Regions from separate parts of the Kutzneria chonburiensis genome, predicted to be linked through region 1. Evidence: riboswitches for the same ligand, from Rfam matches in the RefSeq annotation. Region 1 holds a riboswitch; each other region holds the start of a gene.
What was found. Region 1 has a riboswitch for cobalamin ahead of metE (5-methyltetrahydropteroyltriglutamate--homocysteine S-methyltransferase). Riboswitches for the same ligand answer to the same signal wherever they lie in the genome.
Positions count from the first base shown of each region.

Region 2: it holds a riboswitch for cobalamin, as region 1 does, so the genes downstream of both, M3Q35_RS16445 (ribonucleoside-diphosphate reductase subunit alpha) here and metE (5-methyltetrahydropteroyltriglutamate--homocysteine S-methyltransferase) in region 1, are expected to answer to the same signal.
Region 3: it holds a riboswitch for cobalamin, as region 1 does, so the genes downstream of both, cobM (precorrin-4 C(11)-methyltransferase) here and metE (5-methyltetrahydropteroyltriglutamate--homocysteine S-methyltransferase) in region 1, are expected to answer to the same signal.
Region 4: it holds a riboswitch for cobalamin, as region 1 does, so the genes downstream of both, M3Q35_RS16465 (hypothetical protein) here and metE (5-methyltetrahydropteroyltriglutamate--homocysteine S-methyltransferase) in region 1, are expected to answer to the same signal.

Region 1 covers NZ_CP097263.1:134,190-138,096, reverse strand. The annotation lists gene metE (5-methyltetrahydropteroyltriglutamate--homocysteine S-methyltransferase) at 1-1,946, opposite strand, end outside; cobalamin riboswitch at 2,054-2,260, opposite strand; gene M3Q35_RS00695 (TIGR01777 family oxidoreductase) at 2,334-3,215, shown strand; gene M3Q35_RS00690 (hypothetical protein) at 3,256-3,654, shown strand; gene M3Q35_RS00685 (P-loop domain-containing protein) at 3,647-3,907, shown strand, end outside.
Region 2 covers NZ_CP097263.1:3,685,873-3,689,779, forward strand. The annotation lists gene M3Q35_RS16440 (ribonucleotide-diphosphate reductase subunit beta) at 1-78, opposite strand, end outside; gene M3Q35_RS16445 (ribonucleoside-diphosphate reductase subunit alpha) at 75-2,405, opposite strand; cobalamin riboswitch at 2,516-2,723, opposite strand; gene M3Q35_RS16450 (aminotransferase family protein) at 2,769-3,907, opposite strand, start outside.
Region 3 covers NZ_CP097263.1:9,316,386-9,320,292, forward strand. The annotation lists gene cobA (uroporphyrinogen-III C-methyltransferase) at 1-1,031, opposite strand, end outside; gene cobJ (precorrin-3B C(17)-methyltransferase) at 1,028-1,774, opposite strand; gene cobM (precorrin-4 C(11)-methyltransferase) at 1,780-2,616, opposite strand; cobalamin riboswitch at 2,670-2,840, opposite strand; gene M3Q35_RS43315 (precorrin-8X methylmutase) at 2,920-3,456, shown strand; gene M3Q35_RS43320 (SIS domain-containing protein) at 3,548-3,907, shown strand, end outside.
Region 4 covers NZ_CP097263.1:3,690,943-3,694,849, forward strand. The annotation lists gene M3Q35_RS16455 (aminotransferase class III-fold pyridoxal phosphate-dependent enzyme) at 1-250, opposite strand, end outside; gene M3Q35_RS16460 (aldehyde dehydrogenase family protein) at 189-1,460, opposite strand; gene M3Q35_RS16465 (hypothetical protein) at 1,490-1,777, opposite strand; cobalamin riboswitch at 1,935-2,060, opposite strand; gene M3Q35_RS16470 (SDR family oxidoreductase) at 2,159-2,833, shown strand; gene M3Q35_RS16475 (TetR/AcrR family transcriptional regulator) at 2,856-3,443, shown strand; gene M3Q35_RS16480 (polysaccharide lyase family 7 protein) at 3,678-3,907, shown strand, end outside.

The DNA of each region.
Region 1 (3,907 bases):
TCGGCGTAGCACATGTGCGTGTGGATCTGCGTCTCGTCGCGGACGCCGGAAGTGGCCAGGCGGAAGGCGGTCACGGCCCATTCCAGGTACGCGGCCCGGTCCGCGGCCCGCAGCGGCAGCGTCTCCCGCAGCGCCGGCTCGTCGACCTGGATCACCTTGACACCAGCGGATTCCAGGTCGACCACCTCGTCACGCAGGGCCAGCGCGACCTGCCGGGCGGTGTCGCCCGCCGGCTGGTCGTCGCGGACGAACGACCAGGCCAGCATGGTCACCGGGCCGGTCAGCATGCCCTTGACCGGCTTGTCGGTCAGGCTTTGCGCGTAGGTCGCCCATTCGACGGTCATCGGGGCCGGGCGGAACACGTCGCCGACGATGATCGGCGGGCGGACGTAGCGGGTGCCGTAGGACTGGACCCAACCCTGTTGCGTGGCCAGGAATCCGGCCAGCTGCTCGCCGAAGTACTGGACCATGTCGTTGCGCTCGGGCTCGCCGTGCACCAGCACGTCCAGCCCGATCCGCTCCTGCTCGGCGATCACCGCGCGGATCTCGGCCCGCATCGCCGCCCGGTAAGCGTCTTGGTCGAGTTGGCCATTACGGAGCGCGGCCCGGGCCTTGCGCAGCTCGGCCGTCTGCGGGAACGAGCCGATCGTGGTGGTCGGCAGCTGCGGAAGCGTGAGCTGCTCCCGCTGGGCCTTCGCGCGTTGGTCGTAAGCGCTGCGACGGACATCGGGGATGACCCGCTCGCGGACGGCCGGCACCTTGACGATCGGCGAGGACGCCCTCGACGCCAGCCGGGTTTCGTTGACGTGCAAGACAGTTCCGATGGCCGCGCGACCCTCGGTCAGGCCACGGCGCAGCGTGACGATCTCCTGCACCTTCTGCCGCGCGAACGACAGCCAGCCGGCGATCTCCGGGTCCAGGTCCGTCTCGAGGGTGACGTCGTAGGGCACGTGCAGCAGCGAGCTCGACGCCGCCACGTCGACGGAAGCGGCCAGGCCGAGCAGCGTGCCCAGGACGCCAAGGGCTTCGGACAGGTTCGCGGCCCAGATGTTGCGGCCGTTGACCACGCCGGCGACCAGGCGTTTGTCCTGGATGCCGCCGATCGCGGCCAGCCCCTTGAGGTTGTCCCCCGCGGTGAAGTCCATGGCCAGGCCCTCGACCGGCGTCCTGGCCAGCACCGGCAGGGCGTCGCCGAGGCCGTCGAAGTAGGAGGCGACCAGGATCTTCGGGCGATTCGTTGCCGCGGCAAGGGTTTCGTACGTCTCGGCGACCTTGTCCAGCACGTCGGACGGCTGGTCGGCGACCAGGGCCGGCTCGTCCAGCTGCACCCAGTCCGCGCCGGCTTCGCGCAGCTGCCGCAGCAGGTCGACGTACAGTGGAACGATCTTGTCCAGCAGGTCGAGCGGCGGGAAGTCACCGTCGAGGTTCTTGGCCAGCAACAGGAATGTCACCGGGCCGACCAGCACCGGTCGCGTCACCACGCCCTGCTCAAGCGCCTCGGTGAACTCCTCGAGCGGCTTGCTGGCGTCCAGGCTGAATGTGGTGTCCGGGCCCAGTTCCGGGACCAGGTAGTGGTAGTTGGTGTCGAACCACTTGGTCATCTCCAGCGGCGGCGCGTCGGCGGTGCCACGGGCCATCGCGAAGTAGCGGTCGAGGCGGCCCTTCTCGGTCGACACGTCCGGCACGGCGTCGATGTGCCGCCGCGGGATCGCGCCAAGCAGCCAGGCCGTGTCGAGGACGTGGTCGTAGAGCGAGAAGTAGTTGCTCGGGATCTCGTCGATGCCGGCGGCGCGCAGCTCGGCCAGGTTGTTCAGCCGCAGCTCACGGGCCGCGCCGAGCAGCGCGTCGGCGTCGACACGGCCGGCCCAGTAGGCCTCGATCGCCTTCTTCAACTGCCGGTCCGGGCCCTGCCGCGGATATCCGTGCAGAGTGCTGCTTGAGGTCACGGGGCTCTCCTTCGCGAGTCCACGTGGACCCGCGGACACGCCGCGACCAGCCCCTTGTCGAGGCTCGACACCGACCCGCCCGCGAGGTCTCGGCCTGCGCCCCACGGTCGCGGGGCGCACAGCGGGCAGGTCTTCGGACTCGCGGGCGTCGTGCTCGTGCCTACTGGCCGTCGCTTCCCAAGCCTGTCGGCTCAGTGCGTGTGACGGCGGTCGTTCCCACTCACCGCTGCGGGGCAGTCCCGGATTCGCACCGGATTCCCTCTTGCGACGACCGCCCCGGGTGGGACGGCCGAACCAGCTGCCCGGCCACTGTAGCCGGTCCCCCTGGTGGGCGGTCCACCCCGTGGACCGCTAGGGTTAACACCGTTAACTCACGAGGAGGCTTCGATGCGGGTAGCGGTGGCCGGTGCGTCCGGCGTGATCGGGACGGCGCTGACGCCGGTCCTGCGGGCCGCCGGGCACGAGGTGCTGCGGCTGGTCCGGCGGCCGGCCGCGGCCGCCGACGAGCGGTCGTGGGATCCCGACGCCGGCACCATCGCCGACGGGGCGCTGGACGGCGCCGATGCCGTGATCAACCTCTGCGCGGTCGACACCACCGAGAAGCGGTGGACGCCGGCGTTCAAGCAGGAGCTGCTGGACAGCCGCGTCGTTCCGACCCGCGTGCTGGCCGAAGCCGTTGCCGCCCATGGCATTCCCGCGCTGCTCAACAGCTCCTCGGTCGCCTACTACGGCGACACCGGCGACCGCGTGATCACCGAGTCGGAGCCGGCCGGCCGTGGTTTTCTGGCCGAGATGGACCGTGACCGCGAGGCGGCCGTCGCCGCCGCCGGTGACGCGCGGGTGGTGTCGCTGCGGACCGGGATCGTGCTGTCGCCTCGGGGCGGGCTGCTCGGGCAGCTGCGGCCGATGGTCGCGTGGGGCTTCGGCGGGCGGATGGGCTCCGGGCAGCAGTACCTGTCGTGGATCTCCCTGCACGACGAGGTCGCCGCCATCCAGTTCGCCTTGGAGCACAACGAGATTCGCGGGCCGCTCAATCTGTCCGGGCCCACACCCGTGACCAATGCCGAGATGGTCCGGGCCGTCGGGGAGCTGCTGCGCCGGCCGACGCCGTGGGTGTATCCGGCCTGGCTGCTGCGGGCGTTCGCCGGCGAGCTGGCCGACGCCGGGGCGCTGACCGGTCAGCGGGCCGTGCCCGATGCCCTGCTGCGGCACGGCTTCTCGTTCCGTCATGCCACGGTCGGTGACGCCCTCGCTGGTGCATTCGGGTAATCCGGGCCCGCTCGCGCCGTCGGCGTGCCAGGCTCTGCCGGTGGACATCGACGCCCTCATCACCCAGATCGGCCCGCTGGCGACCGCCGCCGTCGCCAAGTGGGGCGAGTCCGCGCTGACCAAGGCGTCCGACACCGCCGCGACCGAGTCGGTCAAGCTCGGCCAGCGGCTGCTGGCCCGGATCTTCAGCCGGGCCAAGGCCAAGGAGCCGATCAAGGCCGCCGTCACCGACCTGGCCGCCGCCGTCGACGACCCCGATTTCCAGGCCGCGCTGCGGGCGCAGATCAAGAAGCTGCTGCGCGAGGACGATGCCCTGGCCGCCGAGCTGTCCGAGATGCTGGCCAGCAGCGCCACCGAGCGGGGCATCTCCATCGGCGGCGACAACACCGGCATCGTCTCGTCCGGGGACGGGGCGATCAACATCCAGCGAAATGGCTGACAACTCCGGCATCGTCTCCACCGGCGCCAACGCGATCAACATCCAGTACCTGGCGCCGTCCGCGCTGGTCCGGACCCAGTACCACCGGCAGGTCGAGCGCATCGCCCCGCCGGCCCTCACCGACCGCGCCGCCGAGCTGGCGGAACTCGCCGCCTTCTGCACCTCGTCCACCGGCTACGCCTGGTGGCGGGCCAAGGCCTGGTCCGGCAAGTCCGCCCTCATGTCGTGGTTCGTGCTGCATCCCCCGCCCGGC
Region 2 (3,907 bases), 3.6 Mb from region 1:
GCGCATGGGGCGCAAGGTCAGGTCCATGCCCGGGTCGAGCAAAGCCTGCTGACGGGTGGTGTTCTCAAGGGCGGTCACTGGCAGGCCTCACACGATTCGGGGTTCTCGAGAGAGCAGGCGACGGCGTCGACAGCGGGCACGGTGGCCTGCTGGATGCGCGTCGCCGGGCGGGAGCGCAGGTAGTAGGTGGTCTTCAGCCCGGCTTTCCAGGCGTACAGGTACATCGAGGAGAGCTTGCCGATGGTCGGCGAGGCGACGAACAGGTTCAGCGACTGGCTCTGGTCGATGTACGGGCCACGGGCGGCGGCCAGCTCGATCAGCGCCTTCTGCGGCAGTTCCCACGCGGTGCGGAACAGCGACCGGCTGGCCTCGGGCAGCCCGGCCAGCGCCTGCGCCGAGCCGTCGTCCCGCTTGAGCTGGGCCCGGGTGGCGGCGTTCCACAGCCCGTGCTGCTTCAGCTCGGCGACGAGATAGGTGTTGACCTGCAAGAACTCCCCGGACAAGGTCTCGCGCTTGAACACGTTCGACACCTGGGGCTCGATGCACTCGTAGCAGCCGGCGATGGACGCGATGGTCGCGGTCGGCGCGATGGCGACCAGCAGCGAGTTGCGCAGGCCGCTCTCGGCGACGCGCTCCCGCAGCGTGGCCCAGCGCTCGGTCTGCGTCGGCGTCACGCCCCACAGGTCGGGCTGGAGGTCGCCGCGCGCCGCGCGAGTCTGGTTGTACGCCGGGTGTGCACCGGCGCTGGCCGCGAGATCGGCCGAGGTCTCCAGCGCCGTCAGGTAGATCTCCTCGGCGATCCGGGTGGACAGCTCCTTGGCTGCCGCCGAGTCGAAGTCGAGGCGCAGCTTGAAGAACACGTCCTGCAGGCCCATCACGCCCAGCCCGACCGGCCGCCAGCGCGGGTTGGACCGCCCGGCCGGCTCGGTCGGGTAGTAGTTGATGTCGATCACACGGTCCAGGAACGTGACCGCGGTGCGGACGGTCTCCCGCAGCCGGTTCCAGTCCATGCTGTCGCCGGCCACGTGCGCACCCAGGTTGACCGAGCCGAGGTTGCACACCGCGGTCTCGGCGTCGCTGGTGACCTCGAGGATCTCCGTGCAGAGATTGGACAGGTGCACCACGTTGGCCGGTTCGGCGGTCTGGTTGCAGGTGCGGTTGGCGGTGTCCTTGAAGGTCATCCAGCCGTTGCCGGTCTGGGCCAGCGTGCGCATCATCTTGCCGTACAGGTCGCGCGCCTTGACCGTGCGCACGGCCCGGCCGGCCTGTTCAGCGGCACTGTACGCGAGTGTGAACGCCTCGCCCCACAGGTCCGGCAGCTCAGGCGTCTCGTCCGGGTCGAACAGCGACCACTCGCCGTCGGCCTCGACCCGGCGCATGAACTCGTCCGGGATCCAGTTGGCGATGTTCAGGTTGTGCGTGCGGCGCGCGTCCTCGCCGGTGTTGTCGCGCAGCTCGAGGAACTCCTCGATGTCCGGGTGCCACGTCTCCAGGTAGACGCAGGCCGCGCCCTTGCGCCGGCCGCCCTGGTTGACTGCTGCCACCGAGGCGTCCAGCGTGCGCAGCCACGGCACGATGCCGTTGGAATGGCCGTTGGTGCCCCGGATCAGCGCGCCGCGGGACCGAACCCGGGACCACTGCACGCCGATGCCGCCTGCGAACTTGGACAGCTGCGCCACCTGCGCGTACCGCTCGTAGATCGACTCGAGCTCGTCGCGCGGCGAGTCCAGCAGGTAGCACGAGGACATCTGGGTGTGCCGTGTACCCGAGTTGAACAGGGTTGGTGAACTGGGCAGGTAGGCGAGCGAGGACATCAGGCGGTAGAAGCGGATCGCCTCGGCCGCGGTGTGCGACAGACCGCAGGCCACGCGCAGCAGCCAGTACTGCGGGCGCTCCACTACCGCGCGGGAGTTGGGGTGGCGCAACAGGTAGCGGTCGTACACCGTGCGCAGGCCGAAGTACTCGAAGCGGCGGTCCGCGTCCGGGTCGATCGCGTCGTCCAGCTTGCGGGCGTGGGTGGCCACGAACGTGGCTGTCTCGTCGCCGATCAGGCCCTCGCGGTGCCCGAGCGCCACACTCTGGCTGAACGAGTGGATGCCCTGGCCGCGGACTTCCTTGTCGATGTACGCCGCCAGCAGCTGCGCCGCCAGCTTGGAGTACTCCGGCTCCTCCGACACCAGCTCGGCCGCGGTCTGGATGGACAGCCGGTCCAGCTCCTCGGTCGTCGCCCCGTCGTACAGGCCGTTGATCGTCTTGGTGGCGACCCGCAGCGGGTCCACCTCGGCCAGCCCGACCGCGCAGCGGCCGACCGCCTTGACAATCTTGTTCACGTCCACGGTCTCGACCGCGCCGCTGCGTTTCCGCACCCGCATCGTCGGGTGGGAATCCCGCACGACTGTCTCCACAGTCCCTGACTCCTCGCACGCTGTGGGCCCTGGGCGCGAGGACGGCGCCGGCATGCGCCGGTGACGGTCCCCACGCCCTCCCTCGGGGCCTGGACACGAGCCCGTTCACGGTGCGAACGGGCGAGCGGGCAGGTCTTCGGACTTACGGGCATGCCGGTCGGCACCTACTGGCCGTCGCTTCCCGGACCTCTGGGTCCAGTGCTTCGTGACGGCGGTCGTTCCCGTTCACCGCTGCGGGGCAGTCCCGGATTCGCACCGGGTTCCCTCTTACGACGACCGCCCTGGCGGGACGGCCGAACCAGCTCGGTGAGCACAATACATGGACGACGATCAGTCGCAAGCACCCACATCTTGTGTCGCGTGTCAGATGCTCCGGATCGCGGCGGCGGCCTTGTCGGCCAGCTCGGCCACCTGCGTGTCGGTGATGACCAGGGGCGGGCCGAACAGCAGCAGGTCGCCGTTGCGGCCGTCGGCGCAACCGGTCGAGTGGTAGACCAGCAGCCCGACCTCCTTGGCCGCGGCGACGACGCGCTCGGCGATCCGCGCGTCACGGGCGAACGGCTGCTTGGTGTCGCGGTCGGCGACGAGCTCGACCGCCTGAAGCAGGCCCATGCCCCGGATGTCGCCGACGGCCGGGTGATCGGCGAGGCGGTCGTGCAGGGCCTTGGCCAGTTCGCGGCCGCGTTGCTCGGCGGCGGCTGTTAAGTGCCGCTCGCGCATGACGTTCAACACGGCTAAACCGGCGGCGGCGCCGACCGGGTGGTGGGAGTAGGTGAAGCCGTGCACGAAAGTGCCGATGGTGTCACGGATCTCGGCGGTGCAGACGGCGAGGCCGAGCGGCCAGTAGCCGGCGGCCGCGCCCTTGGCGGTGACGAGGATGTCGGGCCGGATTCCCCAGTGCTCGCAGGCGAACCAGCGACCGGTGCGGCCGAAGCCGGTCATCACCTCGTCGGCGATCAGCAGCACTCCCCGCTGCCGGCAGATCTCGGCGACCGCCGGCCAGTAGTCGTCCGGCGGCACGCAGGCGCCGAGTGCCGCGCCGGCAACGGGTTCGGCGATGAACGCGGCGACGTCCTCGGTGATCATCCGATCGAGTCTGGTGGCATGCCAGGCGCCGCAAGCGTTTGGGTGATTTGGGGCTGGGCAACGGTATTCGTACGGCGAGGAGGTGTGCCAGGCCGCCCCGAGCCACGGCCGATAGGGGTCTCTCAGCGCGGCCCGGCCGGAAACGTCGAGCGCGCCACGGGAATTGCCGTGGTAGGCGCCCTGCCGGCCGATGATCACGTGCCGGTCCTCGCCGCGGGCGAGATGGTAGGCGCGGGCCATCTTCAACGCCGTCTCGACCGCCTCGCTGCCGCCGGACACCGGATAGATCCGCGGGTCGTCGAACGGCAGCAACGGCGCCAGGGCGTCGGCGTAGTCGTCGAGTGCCTTGGAGGCAAAGGCAGTCCCGTGCACGTAGGCGATCCGCCGGGACTGCTCGGCGATGGCATAGGCCACCT
Region 3 (3,907 bases), 1.2 Mb from region 1:
CCCTCCTCCGGTCGGCTGTCGGTGGCCGCGTTTTCCCCGGCCAGTCCTGCTGTGGCGAGGTCTGCCCCGACGAGATCTGCCCCGGCCAGTTCTGCCCTGGCGAGTTCCGCCTCGGCCGGTTCTGTCCCGGCGAGGTCCGCTCCGGCCGGTTCTGCTCCGGCCGGTTCTGCTTCGGCGGGGTCTGCCCTGGCGACTTCTGCCTCGGCCCGTTCTGTTCCGGCGGGGTCTGCCCCGGCGAGTTCCGCGCCGACCGGTTCTGCCTCGGCCGGTGTTTGTCCGTCCGGTTTCGGTTCGGCGGGTTTCGGTCCGGCTGGCCTTTCCACGGCCAGCAGGTCGAGCGCAGCGACCTCGCCGACCACGAAGGTCACCGGCGGGCGCAGCCTCGCGTTCGGCAACTCGGCCAGCGTGCCCAGCTCGGTGCGCTGGTGCGGACGGCTGGCCGCGCTGATCGCCGCGACCGGGGTGTCGGCGGCCAGGCCGCCGGCCATCAGTCGAGCGGCGATGTCCCGCAGCGCGGACCGGCCGGTGAGCACGACGATCGTGCCGCCGACACGGGCGACGGCGTCCCAGTCGATGCGCTGGCGGTACTCGGGGTCGTCATTGCCGGCGATGACGGTCAGCGTGGTGGCGACCTGCCGGACCATCACCGGGATCCCGGCCAGCGCCGGCGCGGCGATCGCGGCTGAGATGCCCGGCACGATGTCGAACGGCACACCGGCGGCAGCAAGCGCGATGGCTTCCTCGCCGCCGCGCGAAACGACGAACGCGTCCCCGGCCTTCAACCGGACCACCTCGCGGCCGTCCCGACCAAGTTGGACAAGAAGCTCGTTCACGTCTTTCTGCGGCCAGGCGGCACGGCTGCCTGCTTTTCCAACGCAGTGCAGAATTTCAGCCGAGTCGGCAATGGCAACGATGTCGGCCATCGACGGACGGTCGTAGACGACAACGTCGGCCGACTTGAGCAGTTCGACCGCGCGGCATGTGAGCAGACCGGGATCACCGGGGCCGGCGCCCACGAGGTGCACGGTCACCCGGTGCTCCGCGCGGCCGCCGAGCGCGGCGTGACCAGCCAGTCGCCGAACCGCCGGGTGGTCGACGAGCCGACCAGCACGGTGGTGGTCATGCCGACTTTTTCGCAATCGAGCTCGCCGAGCGTGGTGAGCTCGACGCGCTGCCCGTCCCGGGCGATGTCGGCGACCAACGCCACCGGAGTAGAAGGTGCTCGACGTTCCAGCAACACTTCGCGGGCGCGGTCGAGCTGCCACGGCCGTCCCTTGGAGCGCGGGTTGTACAGCGCAATCGCCAGGTCGGCTTCCGCCACCGCCCGGAGTCGACGTTCCACTTCCTCCCAGGGAGTCAGCAGATCGGACAGCGTGAGACAGGCGAAGTCGTGCGCAAGCGGGGCGCCGACGAGCGCCGAGGCAGCGAGCGCCGCGGTGACCCCAGGAAGCACGCGCACCTCTGGTCTTGCATTTTCCTCGATTTCGTACGCATTGCTCAGCGCCAACGTCGCCATGCCGTACACACCGGCGTCGCCCGACGACACGAGCACCACCCGTCGTCCACCGGCCGCGGCCTCGACGGCCTGCTCGGCGCGCAAAGTCTCCTCGGTCATTCGTCCGCGGACGACGAGTTGGTCGGCGTGGAGGATGTCGTCGCACGCATCTATATAGGCGGAGTAACCGTAGACCGCCTCGGCATCGGCGATCGCCTCGGTCGCGGCCGGCGTGCGGTGTCGTGCGTCGCCGGGACCGAGACCGACGATGGTGAGCACACCGGTCATGGGAGCCTCCGCTTCTCCACCGGAATCGGCCGGCCCTCCGTGCTGCCCTCGGCCGACCGCCGCCGGCACCCGTGCGAATAGGCCGGGTCGTACAACCTGGTCCGCTGGACCTCGCGGTCGTCGCGGAGCGCTTCGCCGACGAGCACCAGAGCGGCAGTCCGGATGCCGGATGCACGAAGCTCGGCCGCGAGCTCGCCGACAGTAGTTTTGATAATTCGCTCGTCCGGCCACGTCGCCTTCGCGACGACGACCGCGGGCGTTTCGGCGGCGTACCCGTTTCCGTCGGCGAGCAGCTCGGCTTGCAACTGCTCGGGACGTTGGGCGGAGAGGTAGACGGCCATCGTCGTGCGATGCGATGCGAACGAGGCGACCGTCTCGCCATCCGGCATCGAGGCAGCCGTTCGGCCGCCAGCCAGGCGTGTTAACACGATCGACTGCGAAACCGTCGGTGAAGTCAGTTCACAACCAACAGCGGCTGCGGCAGCGCCGAGCGAACCGACACCCGGCACGATTTCGTACGGCCGACCGCTCCGTCGACACCACTCGATCTGCTCACCGATCGCCCCATAGACGGTCGGGTCGCCGGAGTGCAGCCGGACAATCGCCGCGTCGGGGTGGGCGGCGTAGACCTCGAGCACGTCCTCCAGCGTCATGCCGGCGGAGTCGTGTCGCACCGCCGCCGGGTTGGCGTGGTCGAGAACCTCGGCCGGCACCAGCGACGACGCCCACACCACGACGTCGGCCCTGGCCAGCCGGTCGGCGCCGCGGAAGGTCATCAGGTCGGCCGCGCCGGGCCCGGCGCCGACGAACGAGATCAGTCCGGGTGGGATCACCGCGGACCCTGCCCGAGGCGCAGCCCGATGCCAGCCATCACATCCTCCGTGCGACGCGTGTCAGTCGCGTGGCCGGTCTCCTGGCTCCCGGATCACCGCCGTCGCCGCGCCTTCCCAGGCTCGCGCCCAGTGGCTGTTCCTCTGCGGGACGACTTCCCGGTCACAGTGGCGGGACCGCGCCGGATTCGCACCGGCTTCCCGTAACCACGCTCGCGGAGCAGGTTAACCGACGAGTCGGCGGGCCGACACCGCCGACTACGGTGTGAAACAGTCCAGCCGAGGGGAAACCGAGACGTGCCGCGAGTGCCGCATCCGATCGAGTCGGAGTCGTACGAAATCCTCCGCCGGCGCGTCGACACCGCCGGCCTCGGGCCGCTGTCGCGGGCCGTCGTCGAACGCCTCGTGCACACCACCGCCGACGCCACCTGGGCCGGCGACCTGCTGGTCGACGAGCAGGCGCTGGCGGCGGGCCGACAGGCGCTGGCCGACGGCGCGCCGGTGATCGCCGACGTCCGGATGGTCGCCGTCGGCATCACCAGCCGACCGGCCACGGTCATCGCCGAGCGGACTTGCGGATTGGAGGAGTTCGTACGAAATGCTCCGGTCGGTGCGGTGTGGGCCATCGGGCAAGACGTGGCGATAGTCACCGAACTCGTCGCCCGCTGCCGGGCCGGCGAGATTCAACCGGCGCTCGTCATCGCGCTGCCGGCCGGTTTCGTCGGAGCCGTCGAGGCCAAGCGGGCGGTACGCGAGTTGGGTATCCCGGCACTGACCAACCGGGGTGAGCGTGGTGGTGCGGCGCTGGCGACTGCGGCCGTCAACGCACTGCTCTATCTCTGACGCCGCCAACGGAGGGTGTCCCGCACGTTCGGTATGCCGTTAACGTGACGTGCGCTGGATTGGCAAGTTGCTAACGAGGGGAGCGTGGCGCATGTCCATCGGCCAGGACGAGTTCGTATCGGCCGCAAAAGACCTGATCGACCAGTTGGTCACCACCCAGCGCGAAGCCATCGCCGCCGCCGCGGCGCTGGTCGCCGACTGCGTGCTGGCCGACGGCGTGGTCCAGGCGTTCGGCACCGGCCACTCGCAGGGACTGGTGATGGAGATCGCCGGCCGGGCCGGCGGCCTGATCCCGACCAACAAGCTGGCGCTGCGCGACGTCGTCACCTACGGCGGCGCGCCGGTCGACTCGCTCGACTCGCACACGGAACGCGATCCGGCGATCGCGCACCGCGTGTACGAACTGGCCTCGCCGCGTAAAACCGACCTTTTTGTCATCGCGTCCAATTCC
Region 4 (3,907 bases), 3.6 Mb from region 1:
GCCTGTGCACGGCCTCGACCACCTTGGGATGGGCGTGGCCGGTGGAGTTGACGGCGATGCCGGCGTTGAAGTCCAGGAACCGGTTGCCGTCCACGTCCTCGATGACGCAGCCGCGACCTCGTTGCGGCACAAGGGGATACGCCCGCGGCAGGGACCGGCTGGTGACGGCCGCGTCCCGGGCCAGCACCTCACGGGCCATCGGGCCCGGCAGTTCCGTGCGAATGTCCGGTGCGGTGATCATCGTGGTCATCGGCCGACCTCCGTCCGGGACTGCTCACGCAGGTACTGCTGCACGTAGTAGCGGCCGCCGCCGGCCTTGCCGGTGCTGCCCGAGCCCTTCCAGCCGCCGAACGGCTGCACCCCGGCCAGGCGCCGGTCGTCGCGCCCGCGGCCCGGTTCACGTACACCACACCGGCCTCGATCCGGTCGAGGAAGGCGTCGATCTCCCACTGCTGGCCGGCGAAAATGCCGGCGGTCAGGCCGAAATCGGTGTCGTTGGCCTGGATGACGGCCTCGTCCAGCGAGTCCACCGGCACGACCGCCACCAACGGCACGAACAGCTCCTCGGTCAGCAATCGATCATCCGGCGGCAGATCCGTGACGACTGTCGGCGTCACGTAGTGTCCGTCGGCTCGCCCTTCACTGCGCCGCAACAACTCTCCCCCGGCCGCGATCTTGCCCACTCGGCGGGCGTGATCGACGGCGTCGGTGAACCGGGCGACCGCGTCCTCGTCGATCACCGGGCCCATGAACACCGACCGCTGCGTCGGATCGCCGACCACCACCTCGCCGGCCTTGGCCACCAGCCGGTCCACCAGACCCTGGTACGCCGTCCGTTCGACGTAAACCCTCGAGCAGGCCGAACACTTCTGCCCGGAGAAGCCGAAAGCCGACCGTGAGATGCCGGCCGCGGCGACGTCCAGATCGGCACCGGCCGTCACGACGGCCGCGTTCTTGCCGCCCATCTCGCAGATCGCCGGCTTCGGATACCGCTTGGAAAACCTTTGGTACACCGACATTCCCGCCTGGTACGAGCCGGTGAACGTCAACCCGGCGACGTCCGGGTGCTCGACCACGGCGTTGCCCACCTGGTCACCGCCGAGCAGCAGGTGCAGCGCGTCGGCCGGGATTCCCGCGTCCCGCAGGCATTCCACCAGCTTGACCGCGGTGTAGGTGCCCTGCTCGCTGGGCTTGAGAACCACGGTGTTGCCGGCGGCCAGCGCGGCCCCGGCCGGTCCGGCGGCCAGCGCCATCGGGAAGTTGAACGGGCTGATCACCGCCCACACTCCGTGCGGGCGCAGCACGCTACGGGTGATCTCGTTGGCGGACAGTCGTTCCATCTCGTGCGAGAAGCCGTTGTTGTCCTCGACCTGCCGGCAGTAGTAGCGGATCAGGTCGGCCGACTCCTCGACGTCACCGAGCGCTTCGAGCCGGTTCTTGCCGACCTCGATCGTCATCAAAGCGGCCAGCTCACCGGACCGCTCGCTGATCAGGTCGGCGGCGTTTCGCAGCAGGAAACCCTTTCCGGCCAGGGTTTCGACGCCCAGCCCGAGGCGGCTGCGGCCGTCACGGCTTCGTCCACATCGGACTCGGTGGCGGCGTGGGCGGTGCACAGCACGACCGAGCGATCGCACGGGCTGGTCACGGTGAACGCGGGCCCGTTGCCCGGGATCGTCGCACCGAGCCAGGACTTCGCGACGCGCAGTCCGTTCTCGTAGGAGGCGTGCAGTTCTTCGTTGTCCGACGTCAAAGTCGCGTAGGTGACGCGCGTTGTCACTTCAAACCCTTTCCGGGCACGGCGAAACACACCTACCGGGAACGGCAGGCGTGGGACGGCAGTGACGTCAGAAAGAGGTCCAGCCGCCGAGCGCGCGCGGCATCAGCAGCATCAGGACGCGGAAGGCACCCATGTGTCAGCTCCATCCTCGTGGGCCTCACCGTCGAAGCCCACGGGCGGCAACCTGGCTCTCGACGCCTGGCCGACGTCGAACACAGTGGCGGGACCGCGCCGGAGTCGCACCGGCTTCCCCGCGCCGCGGGCCTTACGCCTCGTTTATAGCAGGGCAAACGCCGCCGCGGGACCCCCTGGACGTCGTGTGGCCCCGGTCACCGTCGCGCTTATTGCACCGTTCGTTCTCAACAGACTATCGTCTTCGGCATGGACTTCACCAAGACCGTTGCCGTAGTGACCGGAGCGAACCGCGGCCTGGGCCGTCACTTCGCCGAGCAGCTCGTCGCCCGTGGCGCCAAGGTGTACGCCACCGCGCGCCGACCCGAAACCATCGACATCGAGGGCGTCACCCCGCTGCGCCTCGACGTCACCGACCACGCCAGCATCGAGGCCGCCGCCGCGATCGCGGCCGACGCCACGCTGCTAATCAACAACGCCGGCCTCGGCGGCGGCGGCGAACTGCTGACCACCCCCCTCGACGAGATCCGCGAGCAGCTCGAGGTGCACTACATCGGTTCACTGGCCGCCACCCGCGCCTTCGCGCCGGTGATCGAGGCCAACGGCGGCGGCGCCGTGCTGAACGTGGCCTCGGTGCTGTCCTGGGCGCACGTCCCCAGCGTCGGCTCGTACTCGGTGGCCAAGGCGGCCGAGTGGGCGATGAGCAATGTGGTGCGCCAGGAGTTGGCGCCCAAGGGCATCACCGTCACCGGTCTGCACGTCGGCTACATGGACACCGACATGGCCGCGCACGTGACCAGCGGCAAGTCCGACCCGGCCGAGGTCGCGAGGACGACCCTCGACGCCGTTGCCAAGGGCGAGGCCGAGGTGCTCTTCGACGAGCTCACCCGGAACGTGAAGGCCGGCCTGAGCGCCGCACTGTAGTTCGTGTGAGAGGTTTGTCCCCATGGTTCGGCACAAGGAGTTCGACCCGGACACGGCCGTCACCGACGCGATGGCCGTGTTCTGGGAACGCGGCTACGAGGCGACGTCGGTACATGACCTGGTCGAGCGCACCGGCGTCGGCCGGCGCAGCATGTACGACACCTTCGGGGACAAGCACTCGCTCTACCTGCGCGCGCTCGACCGCTACATCGGCGACGTCGAGGCCGGCTACGAGGAGAAGACTTCCGCCGCCCCCGACGGCCTCAGCGCGATCCGCTCCGCGTTCGATCTCCTGCTCCAATCGCCGGCCGACGACTTTCGGGGATGTCTGGTCGTGAACAGCTCGACCGAATTGGGACCTTCGGACGACGAGGTCGCACAACGCTTGAGCCGGCACCAGGACGTGAGCCGCGAGATGCTGTCGGCACAGATCCGTCGCGGTCGACGCGACGGTTCCGTCACCGACCGTATCGACCCGGAAACCGCCGTCGCGGTGGCGTACAACGCCTGGCTCGGGGTCCGGGTCCAGGTGCGGGCGCGTACCCCGCGTGACCAGATCCTCCACGATGTGGAAAAACTGTTGTCCCTGCTCAACGGTTCACGGACCTGAACATTTCGCGTGCCTGAAGGGTATTGACGGGGCCGCACCGCCTATCCCAAACTGATGGCCCCTGCTCTTCTCGAAGTCGGTATGGCACCGCCGCCAGACCGGAGGAGATTAATACCCATGCGCAATACCCCTGCCAGCGTTTCTCGCTGTGACGGGGCGGCCCGAAAACCGTGGGATCCTGCCTGATCCCCCGGTTCCCTGACGCCGCCACACGTCCCTGCGAGGAGCCCAAAATTGAACAAGAAGCTCACGGCGAGCGCCCTGACCCTCGCCGCGGCCGGCACCCTGTTCGCCGGCCAGTCCGCCATGGCCGCACCGGCCCTGAACACCGGTGTCGCGCCGGGCGGGAATTTCAACCTCTCGGTGTGGTCCCTCCAGGAGCCCGTCGGCTCCCCCGGCTCGCCACGGACGATCAGCCCCAGCCAGCTGAAAGGGGCCGGCGGGTACCAGGACGCGTACTTCTA